2 regions of the Halomonas sp. Ps84H-12 genome follow, and region 1 is predicted to be linked to the other one. Evidence: predicted binding sites of a transcription regulator. Region 1 holds the regulator's gene; the other holds the start of a gene.
What was found. The regulator LexA, encoded in region 1, represses DNA repair genes until DNA is damaged. The targets are predictions, from matches to a motif close to TACTGTNTANNTANACAGTA.
Positions count from the first base shown of each region.

Region 2: the regulator LexA is predicted to act here: its motif matches at 4,475-4,494, upstream of dinB (DNA polymerase IV).

Region 1 is NZ_JAMXSJ010000005.1:106,165-117,279, reverse strand. It holds gene NH344_RS04025 (L,D-transpeptidase) at 1-439, opposite strand, end outside; gene NH344_RS04020 (TetR/AcrR family transcriptional regulator) at 417-1,094, opposite strand; gene lexA (transcriptional repressor LexA) at 1,323-2,000, shown strand; gene NH344_RS04010 (energy-coupling factor ABC transporter permease) at 2,022-2,693, opposite strand; gene purU (formyltetrahydrofolate deformylase) at 2,712-3,566, opposite strand; gene NH344_RS04000 (ribonuclease J) at 3,841-5,442, shown strand; gene moaE (molybdopterin synthase catalytic subunit MoaE) at 5,452-5,928, opposite strand; gene moaC (cyclic pyranopterin monophosphate synthase MoaC) at 5,932-6,732, opposite strand; gene mobB (molybdopterin-guanine dinucleotide biosynthesis protein B) at 6,751-7,299, opposite strand; gene NH344_RS03980 (uracil-xanthine permease family protein) at 7,322-8,551, opposite strand; gene upp (uracil phosphoribosyltransferase) at 8,640-9,269, opposite strand; gene ung (uracil-DNA glycosylase) at 9,367-10,050, opposite strand; gene gpt (xanthine phosphoribosyltransferase) at 10,052-10,531, opposite strand; gene NH344_RS03960 (adenine phosphoribosyltransferase) at 10,538-11,083, opposite strand.
Region 2 is NZ_JAMXSJ010000028.1:6,339-12,844, forward strand. It holds gene NH344_RS13515 (CopG family transcriptional regulator) at 1-103, shown strand, start outside; gene NH344_RS13520 (hypothetical protein) at 136-573, opposite strand; gene NH344_RS13525 (UbiH/UbiF/VisC/COQ6 family ubiquinone biosynthesis hydroxylase) at 579-1,751, opposite strand; gene NH344_RS13530 (NAD-dependent protein deacetylase) at 1,848-2,714, shown strand; gene NH344_RS13535 (protein adenylyltransferase SelO) at 2,856-4,334, shown strand; gene dinB (DNA polymerase IV) at 4,518-5,564, shown strand; gene NH344_RS13545 (alpha/beta hydrolase) at 5,669-6,481, shown strand; gene NH344_RS13550 (YkoF family thiamine/hydroxymethylpyrimidine-binding protein) at 6,501-6,506, shown strand, end outside.

The sequences.
Region 1 (11,115 bases):
AGCCGTGAGAGGCAGCCACACCCATCGGTTGGTCTTCAGGCGTGCCGTGCAAATAAATGTAGCGCCGCTGGGAGTCCACGTCAGCGCCGCGGTTAACGCCGCGCTCCAGCCCGCAGAGCCACATAATGCGCGTTAGAATCCAGTCTCGCTCAGGGTAATTGGTCGCCAATTCAGGCGAAAATACTTCGCCAGTCCATCGGCGACCACGAAATACCGCATTATCAGGCAAGCCCTTGCCGATAGACGCACGGACATAGTGCCAGCCCAGCGGTGTTTGGCCGCTACCCTCTCGCTGCCCTACGCCAGCAACCCCAGTAGAGATCGCGCACTCATAGTTCACTTCCTTTCCCTGCCACCAGCGCAACCGCTGCCGCTGGGTGTCAATCTCCACCCAACCAGATTGGGAAGGCGGTAATTCAGCTAGCCTGGGCGTTGCCATGGTTTCCCTCTTCAACCGCAGCCGGTAGCGGCGCGTTCATCGCAGCAACAACGACTGGACGTAGCCGCCGCACAAGGTCACGCACCGTCACCTGCTCTTGATAATCCTTTGCAGCAATATCACGCAGGGCATCCAGTCCTGAGAGCGTAAATATCACTGTGCCTAGCATAAAGTGTAGCCGCCAAAAGCGCTCGGCGTCCGGCAGCTCAGGCGTGGCTTTACGCACCAGCTCGGTAAAACGGGTAAATACATCGCCATACTGCTGCTGAATGTAGCGACGCAGATGCCCTTGCGCCTGACTGTAGGCTAACCCTAGTAGCCGCATAAATACCTTCAGGCTATTACGTTCGGCGGGCACTGCCAGTACCGTAGTGGCCATGGTCTCTAACAGCACTTCTAGAGGAATAGGCTGGCCTTGATAGTGAGCTTCTAGCTCGTCCAGTGCGGTGTGAAAACGCTCTGAAAATGGATCGAGATAGCGGGAAAACACCGCTTGAATTAGCGCTTTTTTGGAACCAAAGTGGTAGTTCACGGCCGCCAAATTAACCCGGGCCTTGCTGGTGATATTACGCAGCGACGTCTCGGCAAAGCCTCGCTCTGCAAACAGTACCTCTGCAGTATCTAAAATACGCGTTACCGTATCCGATTGGGCCATAGCGCCCTCCAAAAAACAGGTGTTTTAAACATGGCTGAATACTATGTCATAACCCCTGCTGGCTCAATCTCTTATCCAAATGGTAGTAAGCGTTAACTAAACACTTAACGACTGTCTCGGTTGGGTGTAACTCGTCATGTACTGGACAGAGCAACATACTGTATACTTAAACACATACTGATTAAGCCGACATGTAGCTACTGTCTTTTCACTGTTTTGGAGTTTGGTATGTCGCGTCCACTCACAGCACGTCAGCAGCACGTATTTGATTTTATCGTTAAGACCATGGGTGAGTTTGGCTACCCCCCTACCCGCGCCGAAATTGCCAAAGCGCTGGGATTCCGCTCGCCTAACGCAGCAGAAGAGCATTTGCGTGCGCTCGAGCGCAAAGGCGCTATTCGTATAATTCGCAATACATCACGAGGCATCCGCTTACCTAACCAGGAGCCGCAGGAGCTTACTGAAACGCCAGCGGCTGCAGCACCTGCTACTAATGAGCCGCTGCCCAATGGGCTTCCTGTGATTGGTGAGGTCGCCGCTGGCAGCCCTATCCTTGCGGCTGAACATATTGACCGTTACTGCCCGCTGCCCGCTGAGTACTTCACGCCTAAAGCAGATTACCTGCTACGGGTGCGCGGCCTATCCATGAAAGATGTAGGCATTCTTGAAGGCGACCTTCTGGCCGTGCATCGCACTGACCGCGTTCGCGATGGGCAAATTGTCGTGGCACGATTAGAAGACGAAGTAACGGTCAAGCGTTTTAAACGCCAAGGGCATCAAGTAACACTGATTGCCGAGAACGCAGATTTCGCACCAATTGAGATCGACCTACGCACTCAGCAGCTTGATATTGAAGGCGTGGGTGTTGGTGTTATTCGCGGTGGTAATGGGCAAGCGCTTGGCTAGTTGCCCAACCTGTAAGGCAGGCTACTGCAAGTCGATATAACGGTGGTCATTAAAGGTGGCCACCCAGCTTGGGTGGTACACTAGTAAAATACTCAGCAGCATACCGGTTATAAATGCCTCTGACGGCATCAGTAACGGTAAAAAGCGGGCATACTCTTGGGCGAGATAGACGGCCTCGGGATCAGTGCCCGCTACGATAATCAGCGCAACAGCAGATAGCCCTCCCCCTAAGGTCGCCAAGGCCGTTCCAAAAAAGCCACAAGCAAATAAAAACACCATCAAATTATCAGGCAACCGACGGTCAACGATTCGCCATACAAAACCGGTCACGGTCGCAGGCACAATACCTGTCACCAGCATATTTGCCCCCATTAGCGACCAATCGTTTCTGCCAATAGCCACCATGGCGACATTAATCATCACGTTGCTGATCAACGCCAGCGGCATTTTAAAGACTAGCGTCATCAGCACCGTAAACACCAAGTGAAGCGTTAACCAGTCCACCGCTTGCGCACGCAATTGCCACATCAACATGACGGCCAACGTAGCTGCCATCCAGCGGTGCTGAAGCGCTGTATCCTCAAGTAGTGGCCGCCAGGGGCGCAGGCATAAGCACCAGACGATGACACCCAACGATAAAAGCCACGTCATCACGAGTGCCCACGGTGCCAATACGCTTTGTGCAAACGACATAGCGCCCCCTTCTGCCGATTAGCTAAAAACGACCGTTTTGTTGCCGTGAATTAGCACGCGATCTTCTAGGTGCCAACGCAGCCCCCGCGCCAATACCGCTTTTTCCACATCGCGACCAAAACGTACCAAATCAGTAGGCGTGTGACAGTGGCTGACCCGGTGAATGTCCTGCTCAATTATGGGGCCTGCATCCAGCTCTTCTGTCACATAGTGGCAAGTTGCCCCAATCAGTTTCACGCCCCGCTCATAGGCTTGATGATACGGCTTGGCACCCGCAAAGGAAGGCAAGAAGCTGTGATGAATGTTAATCACGCGCCCTGCATACCGTTCGCAAAGCGAAGGCGGCAGAATTTGCATATAGCGTGCTAGCACTATGCAGTCAGCGCGGGCAGCATCAATCTGCTCCTGCACCTGTTCAAAAGCCGTTTGTTTATTAGCCGGGTCAACTGGTACATGATGATAAGGGATGCCATACCATTCAGTCAGCGAGCGCATATCATCGTGATTAGAGATAACGCCGACAATATCGCAATCCAACTCACCTGCCTGCCAGCGGTAGAGAAGGTCCACCAAGCAGTGGGATTCCCGAGACACCATCAACACCACACGGCGGCGCTTTTGGGTATCCACCAGCGACCACTGCATATCAAACTCAGCCGCCACCGGCTCAAACGACGTGCGCAGTGCTTCCGCCGACATACCCAGAGAATCCGCCAGAATCTCGTAACGCATAAAAAAGCGGCCAGTCTCTAAGTCAGAGTGCTGGCTGGCTTCGGTAATTGAGCCACCTTGTTGAGCAATGAAACTTGAGACACGCGCCACGATGCCCACTTGATCTGGGCAGGAAACAACTAAACGATAGTAATGAGACATAACAAACACTCTTAACGTATTTAACGGCACGCTCGCCAAGCACCTGCCTACCAGCAGGTAAACCACATTAGCGGCGGTAGTGTACCGTAAGCACGATGAGGAAGCACCGTGGTCAGGTGCCGCGATGATTGTTACCCGCCCCCCGCTTCCCGTATAGTTAAGGAATTACTTTCTAGGCTTTTCATAACTGATGCATCCATCCCGCGTTCAACTTCGTCCTCGTCGTCGCCCGCCCCTGCGCCTACTCCCGCTAGGTGGATGTGGTGAAATTGGAATGAATCTTACGCTGTATGGATACGACGACCAGTGGATCGCCGTAGATTGCGGCATGATGATTCGCCAAGACCTGCCCAACTCGCCGCTGCAAGTACCTAATACCGATACCCTAGAGGCACTGAAGATCACACCTAAGGCGCTGTTTATCACCCATGGTCATGAAGATCATATTGGTGCGGTGGCGTGGCTATGGCCCAAATGGGGTTGCCCTATCTTTGCCACTCCTCTCGCAGCAGGGCTATTGCGTTACAAATTCGCCGAACACCAGCTCAGCAGCGCCTCCATTGAAGTGATTGAACCAGGCGATGCGGTGGAGAGCGGGCCATTTACACTGCGCTACTTGAGTGTTACCCACTCCATCCCCGAAAGCTGCTCCATCATGATGCAGGCGGGTGATTACCGCATACTGCACACCGGCGACTGGAAACTCGACCCCAACCCACTGATTGGCGCCCCCGTGAACGCTGCCCAGTTTAGAGCACTGGCGCCGGTGGATCTTCTGGTAGGTGACTCGACCAATGCGCCAATGCCAGGGCAGTCGGGCAGCGAGGGGGATGTTGCCAAGGCGCTTTCCACCACATTGAAAGCGTGTAAAGGCCGCGTGGTAGTGTCCTGTTTTGCTAGCAACCTAGCGCGCGTACTGGCCATTGGCTTAGCGGCCCAAGCGTGTGGCCGTCGCGTTAGTTTGATGGGCCGCTCAATGGAGCGCATGGTCAGTGTTGCTAGAGGCCTTGGTTATCTGGATAACTTCCCCCCCCTGGTGCCACCCCATGATTTGGGCTATCTACCACCGGAGGAGGTCGTGATTATTGCCACCGGTAGCCAAGGCGAGCCTCGCGCTGCCTTGCAGCGTTTAGCGCAGCGTCGACACCCCTTTGTGGACTTGGAACCCGGCGATAGCGTGATTTTTTCCGCCAAAACAATTCCAGGCAATGAGCGCCCTATCGAGCAGCTTAAAAAACGTTTATTGCAACTCGGTGTCACGCTGTTCGACGAAATGAACCACCCCGAGCTTCATGCCACCGGCCACCCCGCTCAGGAAGAGCTGAAAAAGCTCTACCAGTGGGTTAGGCCCAAAATGCTACTGCCGGTACATGGTGAAGCGCGCCATCAGGAGGCGCACCAAGCGCTTGCTGAGGAGCTAGGTATCAGAGCGCCGTTAGCACCGGTGAATGGCGATATGATTGTGCTTGACCACCAAGGGCTGCGCTGCGAAACGCGCTACCCACAGCCGCCTTGCATTGTTAACCAAAATAGCGTCGTGCCTCACCCTGGCCTTGAGAGCAGCCATCCCACTACCCGTCGTGGCAGTCTGTTTCTAGCGCTACCGGTAGCAGCAACAGAAACGGGATGGTGTCGTATTGGTCGTCTGATGCTTGACGCCAACGGCGCAAGCCCTATGGATGAAGATAGCTTCAGCGAGTGGCTGGATGAGCAGCTAGAAGAGATTGAGGCAGACACCTTGGCTGATTTGCGCCATGCGCTGCAGCCAAGGCTGGTGCACTGGCTGGCTAACCACTTGCAACATATGCCAGACGTGCACCTGCAGATCATGGCCGCTGAAATGCCGACCATCGAAGAGTTAAACGACGAGCCTTAAACACAGGTGTTACCAGCGTTCAGCATCCTGCTGATCGGTGTGGCGCTCTTTAACCCAGTACGCCCCCTGCTTGGAGTGCTCTTTCTTCCAAAACGGCGCCTGGGTTTTTAAATAATCCATAATGAAATCGCAGGCCTCAAACGCATCGCGGCGGTGTGCGCTTGCCACCAGCACTCTAACGATAGGGTCGCCCGGGGATAAGTCGCCCACCCGATGAATAACACGCACCGCCTGCAGCGCCCAGCGCTGCCAGGCTTGCTCAGCAATTTGCGTTAAGGTGCGCTCAGTCATTCCTGGATAGTGCTCAAGGGTTAACCCCGTTACGTCGGGCGTCTCGTTAAAATCTCGCACTAACCCGGTGAACGTCACAATCGCACCAATGTCGGTGCGCTGGCGCAGCGCGCTCTCATAGCCGTACGCCATTGAAAACGGAGCGGACTGCACTTCTACCGCGATGTCTGGCAATGTCGGCTCGCTAACAGACACGGCTTAGCCTCCCGTTACCGGTGGAAAAAAGGCCACTTCGTCATCATCAGTGATACGAGCGCTATCATTTGCCATCACTTGGTTAATGGCACATAGAGTGCGCTGATCAGCCAGCACGGAAAAGCGTGCATCCTGGGCACTAAGCGCAGCTTTTAGCCCGGCCACATCGCGACTTGGCAGCTTATCAAGCCCAATGGCCAGATCACTCTCACCGACCCGCTCACGCAGCTCTGCCAAAAACTTGACGCGCACACAGGGCGAGGCACAGCGCTCACCTAAGCTTACCTCTCCCACTGCGCCTTCACCGGTGACAATAGGCGTGACCATCTCACGCTCCCGCTGATAGTCACCACGCAATCCGCCTCGCTTGCTGTCGAGCTGCACAGCTTCAATGCGCATCTCTTTATCAACGGCTTTACACATATCGTAAAGCGTCAGGCAAGCAACCGAAACGGCCGTCAACGCTTCCATCTCGACGCCCGTGCGCCCGTTCAAGCGACACATGGCCGATACATTCACCCAGCCATTTGCATGGTCAATATCGAAATCCACCGCTACTTTGGAGAGCGCCAGCGAGTGGCAGAGCGGAATCAGTTCATGAGTTCGCTTCGCTGCTTGAATACCCGCAATACGCGCTGTTGCGAGTACATCCCCTTTGGGCAGCGCCCCATCGCTTAATAGCTGCAGAGTATTGGGCTGCATCACGATTCGCCCAGAGGCAACAGCCTCACGACGGGTCTCGCGCTTATCGCCGACATCAACCATATTCGCTTCGCCGTGCGCGTTCAGGTGGGTTAACTGCATGGTGTCACCTTTTCATCATCAAGCCAGAGTGCGGCGTTGTTGGTCGGCCCACTCACTTACCCAGCGAGCAATCTCTTCACAATTATTTAAATCCAAGCGGGCCACCGATGGCCTAAGAGCCACCGGCGGCTCAGCAGTAAGCGCAGCCGCCTGCACCCACTCATCGCATAAAATAGCCGGATCGCCTATTCCGTCTCGGTAAAGCACCAGCTTGGGAATAGGCCATGCTTTGAAGCCTTCCACAATCACCAGATCTGGGTGATGCGGTGCCATTAGGGTAAGCAAATAGGCTAAATTAGGCTCCTCCTGCCCTGGCGTCTCCTGCATCAGTGCAAAACGTTGGCGCGATGCAATCAGCATAGGAGTGGCCCCGGCGCTACGCAGCTTGTAGCTGTCTTTACCCGGCTGGTCCACATCAAACTGGTGGTGGGCATGTTTAATCACCGCTACCGAAAGGCCCTTTTCACGCAGTAGAGGTAACAGCTGCTCTAGCAGCGTGGTTTTACCGGTCCCACTCCAGGCTGCCACCCCTAATACGGGAAACGAGCATCGTAGGGCATCACTCATAAGTCACCATTCGCGCCACGGGTTACTCATCCTCTTTTTCTGCGGGCAATAACCAGTTTAACGCAATGCCTACCAAAGCGGCTAAGCTTACGCCCTGCAAAGTGAATTGCCCGCCACCAAACTGCATACCACCGATACCAAACACCAAAATAAGTGACACCACCACTAGGTTACGCGCCGCAGTAAGCGACTGACCTGCGCGCACCAGGGTATTCATCCCCACTACGGCAATAGAGCCGAATAGCAGCGTCATAATCCCACCCATGACCGGCCCAGGAATTGTCTGCAGCAGCGCCCCCAATTTGCCAACAAAGGCAAGGATGATGGCAATAACGGCAGCCACAATCATATATTTTGGATTGAATGCCTTGGTTAGCGTCACAGCACCGGTAACTTCTGAATAGGTCGTGTTAGGCGGCCCACCGAACAGGGCTGCTGCCGTCGTTGCCAAGCCATCGCCCAGTAACGTGCGGTGCAAGCCAGGTTTTTCAAGATAGTTTTTACGTGTCACCGAGCCAATCGCCACCATATCGCCAATATGCTCAACGGCGGGAGCGATGGCCACTGGAATCATAAACAGGATGGCCGCCCAGTGAAAACTCGGCGCGGTAAAGTTGGGGATAGAGAGCCAAGCCGCTTCACGCACCGGAGTAAAATCAACCACCCCCATAATCAGCGCCAACGCATACCCCGTTGCAATGCCGCCTATAATCGGCACTAAACGCAGCAGCCCACGGCCAAGCACCGCAAGCAATAAGGTTACTAACAGACTGGCCATGGAGAGAAAAATAGCTTGCCCATAGCTAATATTATCGCTGATTTCACCGGTTGCCATACTGACCGCGACTGGCGCTAGCGCTAAGCCGATCACCATAATCACTGGGCCCACCACGACAGCAGGCAGCAAACGATGCAACCAGGCGGTGCCCTTCAAGCGCACCGCCTGGGAAATGGCAACATAGACAAGTCCCGCGGCCATCAGGCCGCCCAGCGTGGCAGAAACGCCAAAACTGGCGATTGAGCCTTGAATAGGAGCAATAAATGCAAAGGAAGAAGCTAGAAACACCGGCACCGTTTGTTTGGTCACGCCATGAAACACCAGCGTGCCAATCCCGGCGGTAAAGAGCGCCACGCTGGGGTCTAGCCCGGTTAATAGCGGAACCAACACAAGCGCACCAAAGGCCACGAACAGCATTTGCGCGCCGGTAAGCAGCATTTTAGGCCACGACTCTTGACCAGCACTGTTTGTCATCACACCACTCCTGGGGGTCGGTTATTAGTAACGGAGACAAAAAAATGCCCCCAACGCGAAGCGTAAGGGGCCTTTTGAGGCGGAGCGCTTAACGCGTTCCGAAAATCTTATCGCCGGCATCTCCCAAGCCGGGGACAATGTAGCCATTCTCATCGAGTCGGTCATCTACCGACGCCGTGTAAATCTCTACATCAGGATAAGCATCTTGCACCCGTTTAATCCCTTCAGGGGCAGCAACTAAGACAATCACTTTCATATGTTCACAGCCACGCTCACGCAGCATATCCAGCGTGGCCACCATCGAACCACCAGTCGCCAGCATCGGATCAATCACAATCGCCATGCGCTCTTCGATGTCGTTGGCGAATTTAGCGAAGTAAGGTACCGGTTGAAGCGTCTCTTCATCCCGGTAAAGACCAACAACGCTTACCCGTGCGCTAGGGATTAAATCCGTTACGCCCTCCAACATGCCTAGCCCGGCACGCAGGATCGGCACGATAGTGACTTTCTTACCTTTCAAACGACGGGTCGCAATGGGCTCGCCGTTCCAGCCCTGAATCTCATGGTCTTCCAGCTCCAGACCTTTGGTTGCTTCATAGGTCAAAAGCTTAGCCACTTCACCTGCCAGTTCACGAAAGCTCTTAGTGCTCAAATCAGCTTCGCGCATCAATCCCAGCTTATGTTGAACAAGCGGATGGTTAATGGCGTAGACACTCATGGGGCTTCCTCACTGCAGGGGATTCAGGATGGCGACCTAGGTCGCATCGACATGCTTACAAAATTGCGCGCCATTCTACCCGCAACTGACCATCAGGTTAAGGGGTTTCGGGCAATTGCCACTCAATTGGCGTCCGCCCTTGCTCCTGCAAGAATTGATTCGCCCGCGAAAAGTGGTGATTACCAAAGAAACCACGGTGCGCCGACAGGGGAGACGGGTGTGGTGACTCAAGTACCAAATGGCGAGAGGTATCGATGAGCGCTTTTTTCTGGCGAGCATGACTCCCCCACAGCAGAAAGGCGCAGGGCTCTGCATGCTGACTCACGGTTTCAATAGCCCGGTCGGTAAAATGCTCCCAACCTTTTCCCCGATGCGACGCGGCGTTGCCCTGCTCAACGGTAAGCGCTGTGTTCAGCAGCAGCACCCCCTGCTTCGCCCACGACTCTAAAAAGCCATGACGCACTGGGGTAAAACCGACATCGCTTGCCAACTCTTTGTAGATATTGACCAGCGACGGCGGCACTTGCACGCCCGGCTGTACCGAAAAACAGAGCCCATGGGCCTGATTAGGCCCGTGGTAAGGATCCTGCCCTAGAATTACCACTTTCACCGAGGAGAGCGGCGTTAATTCAAAGGCGCGAAACCAGTTTGAGGAGTGAGGGTAGATCACTTTCTTAGCCGCTTTCTCTGCGGCCAAAAATGCTTTCAGGGCGGACATATAGTCAGCCTGAAAATCCTGCCCCAGCCACTGGCTCCAGTCTTCGGGTAGCGGGTTAGCCATATTACTTTTTCATTTGGTCAGCGAGAGGCTCTACGTAGGCAATGCCCATATCCCAAGGGAACTGAATCCAGCACTGCTGAGCCACTTCGGTCAGGTATTGATCCACCAAAGGGCGACCCTCTGGCTTAGCGTAAATCGTGACAAAGTGCGCTTTTGGGAGCATTTCGCGTACGGCGCGTGCCGTTTTTCCCGTATCGACGAGGTCATCAACCAGCAGCCAGCCGTCACCGTCGTGATCCACCCCTTTCATAATATCCAGACCACCTTGATCCATATGGTCGTAACTTTTGATGCACACGGTATCAATCAAACGGATATTCAGTTCGCGAGCAATCAGCGCAGCCGGAATCAAGCCGCCGCGAGTAATCGCCACAATGCCCTTAAAATCACGTTCGATTAAAAGATGGCAAAGTTGGCGCACGTCGCGGTGAATTTGGTCCCAAGAGACGGTGAAATGTTGATGGTAGCGTTCGCTGCTCATGGGGAATTACTCGTCTTCGTTAAAGGAACAGACCGCGAATACGCTATAGCCCGCATCGCGAATTTTCTGAGAACCACCCAGCTCAGGCAGATCAATGATAGTGGCTGTTTCCACCACCTGCCCACCGCAGCGCTGAATCAAATTCGCGGCTGCCAGCATCGTGCCACCAGTGGCAATCAAGTCGTCCATTAACAGGATCCGGTCGCCTTCCTGGAACGCATCAGCATGCAGCTCTACTTCTGAATGGCCATACTCCAGCGTGTAGGTTTCGCTGATAGTTTTAAACGGAAGCTTGCCTTTTTTGCGCACCGGCACAAAGCTGCAGCCCAACTCATACGCCAGCGGCGCACCGATAATAAAGCCACGGGCGTCAATCGCCGCGATGGCATCCAGGTTCATCTCCTGGTAGCGGTGCACGAAGCTATCGATCAGCTTGCGAAAGGCAGCGCTGTTTTGCAGCAGCGGAGTGATGTCACGGAAGTTCACTCCTTGCTCTGGCCAGTCAGGAACCGTGCGAATAACGGACTTAATGTAATCGCCGTAGATGCTCATCGCGTCTCTCATTGATTAGTCAAAATGCGGGC
Region 2 (6,506 bases), on a different contig from region 1:
TGTTACCCGCCAGTCGATTATCAAGGTTTGGTTAGTGGAGCGTCTGCAAGCTGAAGCGGCTCATAAACCTCATGGCCATAACTCAGTAGGGGGACCTCACTAGCGCTGGCCTCTTGGAGGCCAGCGCTCCACCGCTTACTCCAAAAACGCCCGCAGCGTATCGCTGGCTTGCTCGATGGCTACCACGCCATCCAGATGGCCTCGGTTGCCTTCCAGCGTTTCTAGCGTCACCTCAGTGCCGTCGGCTTCGATCAGCTCGGCGGTGCGGCGTACGCCCTCGGGGGCGAAGACCAAGTCGTTCTCGCTATACAGCATCAATGTGGGAGCTTCGATGGCGGCCAGCCCCGCTTCCAGCGAGTCGCCGTAGCCAGCCATGAAGGTCTGGTTGGCGCGCACCAGGTAGAGCAGGTGGTTGGCATCGGAAAGCGCCGCACGGGCGGCGGCGATGTCATCCAGGGTTTGTTCGATGGCATAGCGGGCGGTGATGTCCTGGGCAGGGTCGCGCGCGTCGTCGGCCCAGTCGCGGTTGAACGCTTCGTTGGCCCACTGCCAGTGGTTGGCATTGAGCGTCACCAGCTTCAGCCCACCTTGAACGGACTCAACCCATTGGCCTGCTGCATCATCATACGTTTAGCAAACGGCACTCGCTCGGCCAAATGCAGGCTGAGATCACCCAGTTGGCGGAGCGGCTTGGCCCCGGTGAAGAGGTGGTGGAAGCTGTCGGTGGCGGCAATCATCGCCTGGTTGGCCAAACGCCGGTGGCACTCGAAACGGTGCAGGCTGATGTGGTCGCCAGGGTCACGGCCTTTGATGATCAGCTCGGCCAGGGTGTCGGCGTCGTGCAGGCCGATGTTCAAGCCTTGACCTGCCAGCGGGTGCACCACGTGGGCGGCGTCGCCGATCAGCGCGAGCCGTTTGCCGATGTAGCGTTTGGCGTGCTGGCGCTTGATGGGGAAACTGGCCCGTGCCACCACCCGGGTCAATTTGCCCAGCCGTTTGGGGAAGGTGGTTTCTATGGCGTGTTGCAGGGCGTCGTTGGAAAGCTGTTCACGGGCCTTGGTGGCCTCATCGCTGTCGTACCACACCAACGAGGCGCGGTGGCCGGGCAGCGGCAGCATGGCCAGCGGGCCTGTGGGGGTAAAGTACTGCCAGCTGACATCCTGCTGGGGCAGCTCGGTCTCGACGTTGATGATCATCGCCCGCTGGTGGTAGTCGTAGCTGCTGGTGGAGATGCCTGCCAGCTCACGCAGGGTTGAACGTGCGCCATCTGCGGCCACCATCAACCGGGCGCTGAGGGTCTTGCCGTTGTCCAGCTCCAGCAGCCGATGGGTGCTGGCGGCCAGCGTACTCACCGGGGCACACTGGGTGTAGCAAGTGACGCTGGGAAGCTGCTCCAGGCGCTGCCAAAGGGCGTACTGCAGGGCGCGGTTTTCGATGAAAATACCGAAATCGTTCATGCCGCTGTCGTGGGCCGAGAACAGCGAGTGACCGCTGCCATCCAGGTTGGAGACATCGATGTGCCGGAACGGGCAGCAGCGCTCTCCCGGCAGGACCGCACCGCTGGCTTTCACGAACGCCAGCGAGCGGGCGTTGAGTGATGAAATACGCAGGTCGTAATCGCCGCTGGGGGGCGTGGGGGCGCTGGCGCGCTCTACCAGGCCAACCGACATGCCCGCCTGGCCCAGCCTGGCCGCCAGGGCCGCGCCCACCATGCCGCCGCCAACAATGACAATCTCGTGATCCCACTGCATGAGAGGCTCCTTAATCCGCTATCGAGGGCACATTGCATGTGCTTATATTGTCCTACAGTATCGTTGACTTGTCGCAGTATTGCCTAGGGTGATCCATTGACGCAGGCCGTGGAAAGTGTCGAAAAACGAGAGAGCAGCGAGGTAGCCGGGGAAGCACTGGCCGCCTTTATCAGGCGCTACCCCAAACTCTGGGTGATTACCGGGGCGGGCGTCAGCACCGACAGCGGAATCCCCGATTACCGCGATGCCGATGGCCAGTGGAAGCGCCCGCCGCCGGTGCAGCACGGCGATTTCATGAGTTCCTTCGCCGTTCGCCAGCGCTACTGGGCGCGAGCGCTGGTAGGCTTCAAGGCCATGCGTGAAGCCCAGGTGAGCGGCGCGCATCGTGCGTTGGCGAAGCTCGAGGCCATGGGCCATGTGGAGCTTCTCGTCACGCAAAACGTTGACCGTTTGCACCAGCGGGCAGGCTCAAAAAAGGTGATTGATCTGCACGGCAGGGCCGATGTGGTGGCCTGTATGGCCTGTGGCTATCAAATGATGCGCCACGCCATGCACAGTGAAATGGCGCGTATGAACCCAGCCTTTGCCGCGCTGGATGCCCGCCACGCGCCGGATGGCGATGCGGATCTGGAAACCGACTTTTCCACCTTTAACGTATTGGATTGCCCGCGCTGCAAGGGCATTCTCAAACCGCAGGTGGTCTATTACGGCGATGTGGTGCCCCCTGCGCGGCGGTTGGCGGCCCAGGCGGCGCTGCAGCAAGCCGACGCGGTGCTGGCAGTGGGCACGTCGTTGATGGTCTATTCCGGCTACCGCTTCTGCCGGGATGCCCACGCCATGGGCCTGCCCGTGGCATCGCTCTCGCTGGGCGTGACCCGTGCCGATGGGTTCTTGACCCACCAGTGGCGCGCGCCGCTAACGCCGGTGCTGGAATATGCGGTTGGGCGTCTGAAAAAGGGCTAACGTGTTTTGGATACCGGCGGGTTACTATCGAAGCGAGCAATTTCAAATTGGTTAAGAGGCTCTCTGCGACAGGCTATCGCCAATTACTTGAGTAAACTGCTAGGGTATTCCTAGACGATAAACTGAAAAGCGGAGTTGCCCGTGCTGACCTTTGAACACCAGTTTGCCACGCTGCCAGAGCCTTTATGGGTGGCTTGCCAGCCTACGCCCGTGGCGCAGCCCAGCCTGATCGCGTTTAACGATGACCTGGCCGCGCAGCTAGGCATGCAAACGCGGCCCGACGATGCCACGCTGGCCCAATGGTTCAGCGGTAACCAGCTACCGCCAGGGGCCGAGCCTAGAGCGCTGGGCTATGCCGGGCATCAGTTCGGTAATTTCGTGCCTCAGTTGGGCGATGGCCGGGCGCTGCTGCTGGGGGAAGTGGTGGATCAGCAGGGCCAGCGGCAGGACGTGCAGCTAAAAGGCAGCGGCCGCACGCCGTTTTCTCGGGGTGGCGATGGTCGTTCGCCCCTTGGCCCGGTGCTGCGGGAATATCTGGTGAGTGAATTTATGGCCGCCGTGGGCGTACCCACCACTCGCGCCTTGGCTGCCGTTGCCACCGGTGAGCGCGTGGTGCGCCAAATGGCCGAGCCGGGGGCTGTGCTTACCCGTGTGGCCAGCAGCCATATTCGCGTGGGCACGTTCCAGTTTGCCGCCGTTCGCCGCGATGAAAGCGCGCTCAAAGCGCTGGCCAATCATGTGATTACCCGCCACTACCCAGAGGCGGCCAACGCTGAGGACCCGTACCTGGCGCTGTTAGAAGCCGTTACCGCCCGCCAAGCGGCGCTAGTGGCGCGTTGGATGAGCTTGGGCTTTATTCACGGAGTGATGAACACCGATAACTGCAGCATTGCCGGTGAAACCATCGATTACGGCCCCTGCGCGTTTATGGAGCAGTTCGACCCGCAGAAGGTGTATAGCTCCATTGACCAGGGCGGGCGCTACGCCTTTGACAACCAGCCGGGTATTGCCCAGTGGAACCTGGCCCGCTTTGCCGAAACCCTGCTGCCGCTGATGCGCGCAGAGGGTGACACCGTGGTAGAGCAGGCCACCGAGGTGCTACGCGGCTTTACCTCCCGCTTTAGCGCCGAGCAGCGCCGCCTGCACGCTAATAAGCTAGGCCTCGCTCCAGAAAGCGATCGCGCCGCGCCGCTCATGGAAGCGCTGGAAATCCAGATGCATCAGGGCCGCATGGATATGACCGCCACCTTTGATGCGCTGACGCGCTATGCGCAAGCGCTGAGAAAGAACTCGTCAGCCCATTCCCAAAAAGAGGCGCTGCTAGCGCTGACCACTCAGCCCGATGGCCTTGCTGCTTGGCTGGCCGAGTGGGAAAACGCCCAGCAAGCGAGCCAGCAGCGTGAGCGCCTGGAGGCCATGCGCCGCGCCAACCCTGTGGTGATTCCCCGCAACCACCGCATTCAAGAGGTGATTGAAGCGGCAACAGAAGGCGATTTCGCGCCTTTCCACACGCTGCTCGCGGCGGTCACGCAGCCCTTCGATGAATCCGAAGAAGCGCGCCGCTTAGCCGCCCCGGCCACGGAAAGCGAGCAGGTGCTACGCACCTTTTGTGGTACTTGATTTAGATCAGCGAATATGGGCGGAAAACCCGTAGCGGGGGTCCTTCGCCAGGGATGGCGAAAGTAGCGTCCAGGGAGGGATTCACAGCGCCCCCGCCTAGGGTTTTGCTGCTCATCAGCGCTGCAGCACACCCTGTGATAAACTGTGCTTTTTTACAGTTAATGGCGGAGGCAAGGTCGGCCTGTGCGCAAAATCATTCACTGCGACTGTGACTGCTTCTATGCGGCGGTCGAGATGCGCGACAACCCCGCGTTAACCGATATCCCTATTGCCATTGGCGGCAGTGTGGAGCAGCGCGGTGTGGTCGCCACCTGTAACTACCCGGCGCGCAAGTTCGGCATTCACTCCGCGATGCCCATGGCTCAGGCGCTCAAACGTTGCCCCCATCTCACGGTGATTCGTGGCGACATGGCGAAGTACAAGGCCGTGGCACGCCAGGTGTTTGCCATCTACCGAGATGTGACCGAACTGATCGAGCCGCTCTCGCTGGACGAAGCCTTTCTGGATGTCTCGGAGGTCACGCTCCACCACGGCAGCGCCACCCGTATGGCCGAAGCCATTCGCCATCGGGTGAAGCAGGAAGTGGGCATTACCGTCTCGGCGGGTGTGGCACCCAACAAGTTTCTCGCCAAGATCGCCAGCGACTGGCGCAAGCCCGATGGGCTGTTTGTCATCACGCCAGACGATATCGACGCCTTCGTGCAGCAACTGCCGGTGAAAAAAATCCACGGGGTAGGGCCGCGCACCGCTGAAAAGCTGGCGGAGCTGGGTATTCAGACCGGCGCAGATCTGCGCGCCCGGCCACTGACCGAGCTGGTGGAGCGCTTTGGCCGCTTTGGACATCGCCTGCATGAGCTCAGCCACGGGCGCGATGAGCGCCCTGTTAAAACTCACCGCGAACGCAAGTCGATCAGCACCGAGCAAACCTACTCTCAAGATTTACCCACCTTGGAAGCCTGCCGTCGTCAGCTCCCCGAGCTGATTGGCGATTTAGAGCGCCGCTACGCTCGCCTAGACCCGGCCCCCGCCGTGCGCGGCGTAATGGTGAAGGTCAAATTCAACGACTTCACCCAAACCACCGTCGAACACGCCGACCCCGCACCCAACTTGGAACAGTTCGAAACCTTGCTGAACGTGGGATGGGCAAGGGGCGAGCGCCCCGTGCGCCTGCTGGGGGTGGGCTACCGCTTGGCGGAAGCGACCGCTGCCCAGCAGCTCTCGCTGTTTTAATTAGCCTGTTAACCCTTGGGTGGATTGACGGGTACTCGGGCTCGCGTTAAAACAGACGTATGATAGATAGCGCTTCTTCCCGTTAGCCTAACTGCGAGCCTGCCATGCCTGCCGATGCCACCCAACGCCCCCGCTTAGTGTTTGCCCATGCCAACGGCTTTCCCGGTTTGAGCTACCGCAGCCTGTTAGACCCGCTGGCAGAATCGTTCGATTTACACCCGCTAGATCGGCTAGGCCACCACCCGGACTACCCGGTGAATCACAACTGGGGCAACTTGGTAGAGGAGCTGCTTAGCTACCTCCCCGATACTGACGAGCCGTTGCTGGGCGTGGGGCATTCGCTGGGCGGCACGCTGATGGCCATGGCTGCGGATAAGCAGCCGGAGCGTTTTCGCGGTGTAATCATGCTCGACCCGCCGCTGATGCTGGGGCCAGACGCCTGGGCCATGAAAGCGGCCAAGCGCTTTGGGTTCATGGACCGTATCACCCCTGCGGGTAAAACCAAGGGGCGGCGCACGGTGTGGCCCAGCCGTGAGGCCATGGCGACCTCGCTGCGGCGGCGAGGGCTGTTTCGTCGCTTTACCCCCGAGGCACTCAACGACTACATTGAAGCAGGCACGCGACTACTGGACGACGGTAGCGCCGAGCTGACCTTCGACCCCAACATCGAGCTGGAGATTTTCCGCCACTTACCGGATCACCTCTCCAACCTGCCGCAGCGCGTGGGTGTGCCCATTCAATTGGTGGCGGGGCAGCAGTCGCACTTGATGACGCCTTCACGGCTCAAGCGCATCGCTCGTCGCGGGCTGCCGGTGAGTATGGTGCCCGGCACGCACATGTTCCCGATGGAACACCCGGAAGAGACACGCACGGCGATACTGGCCGCGTGGCAGCAGTTTCAAACGGTACAGCCATAGAAGCGATTAAGGAGGCGATATGTAC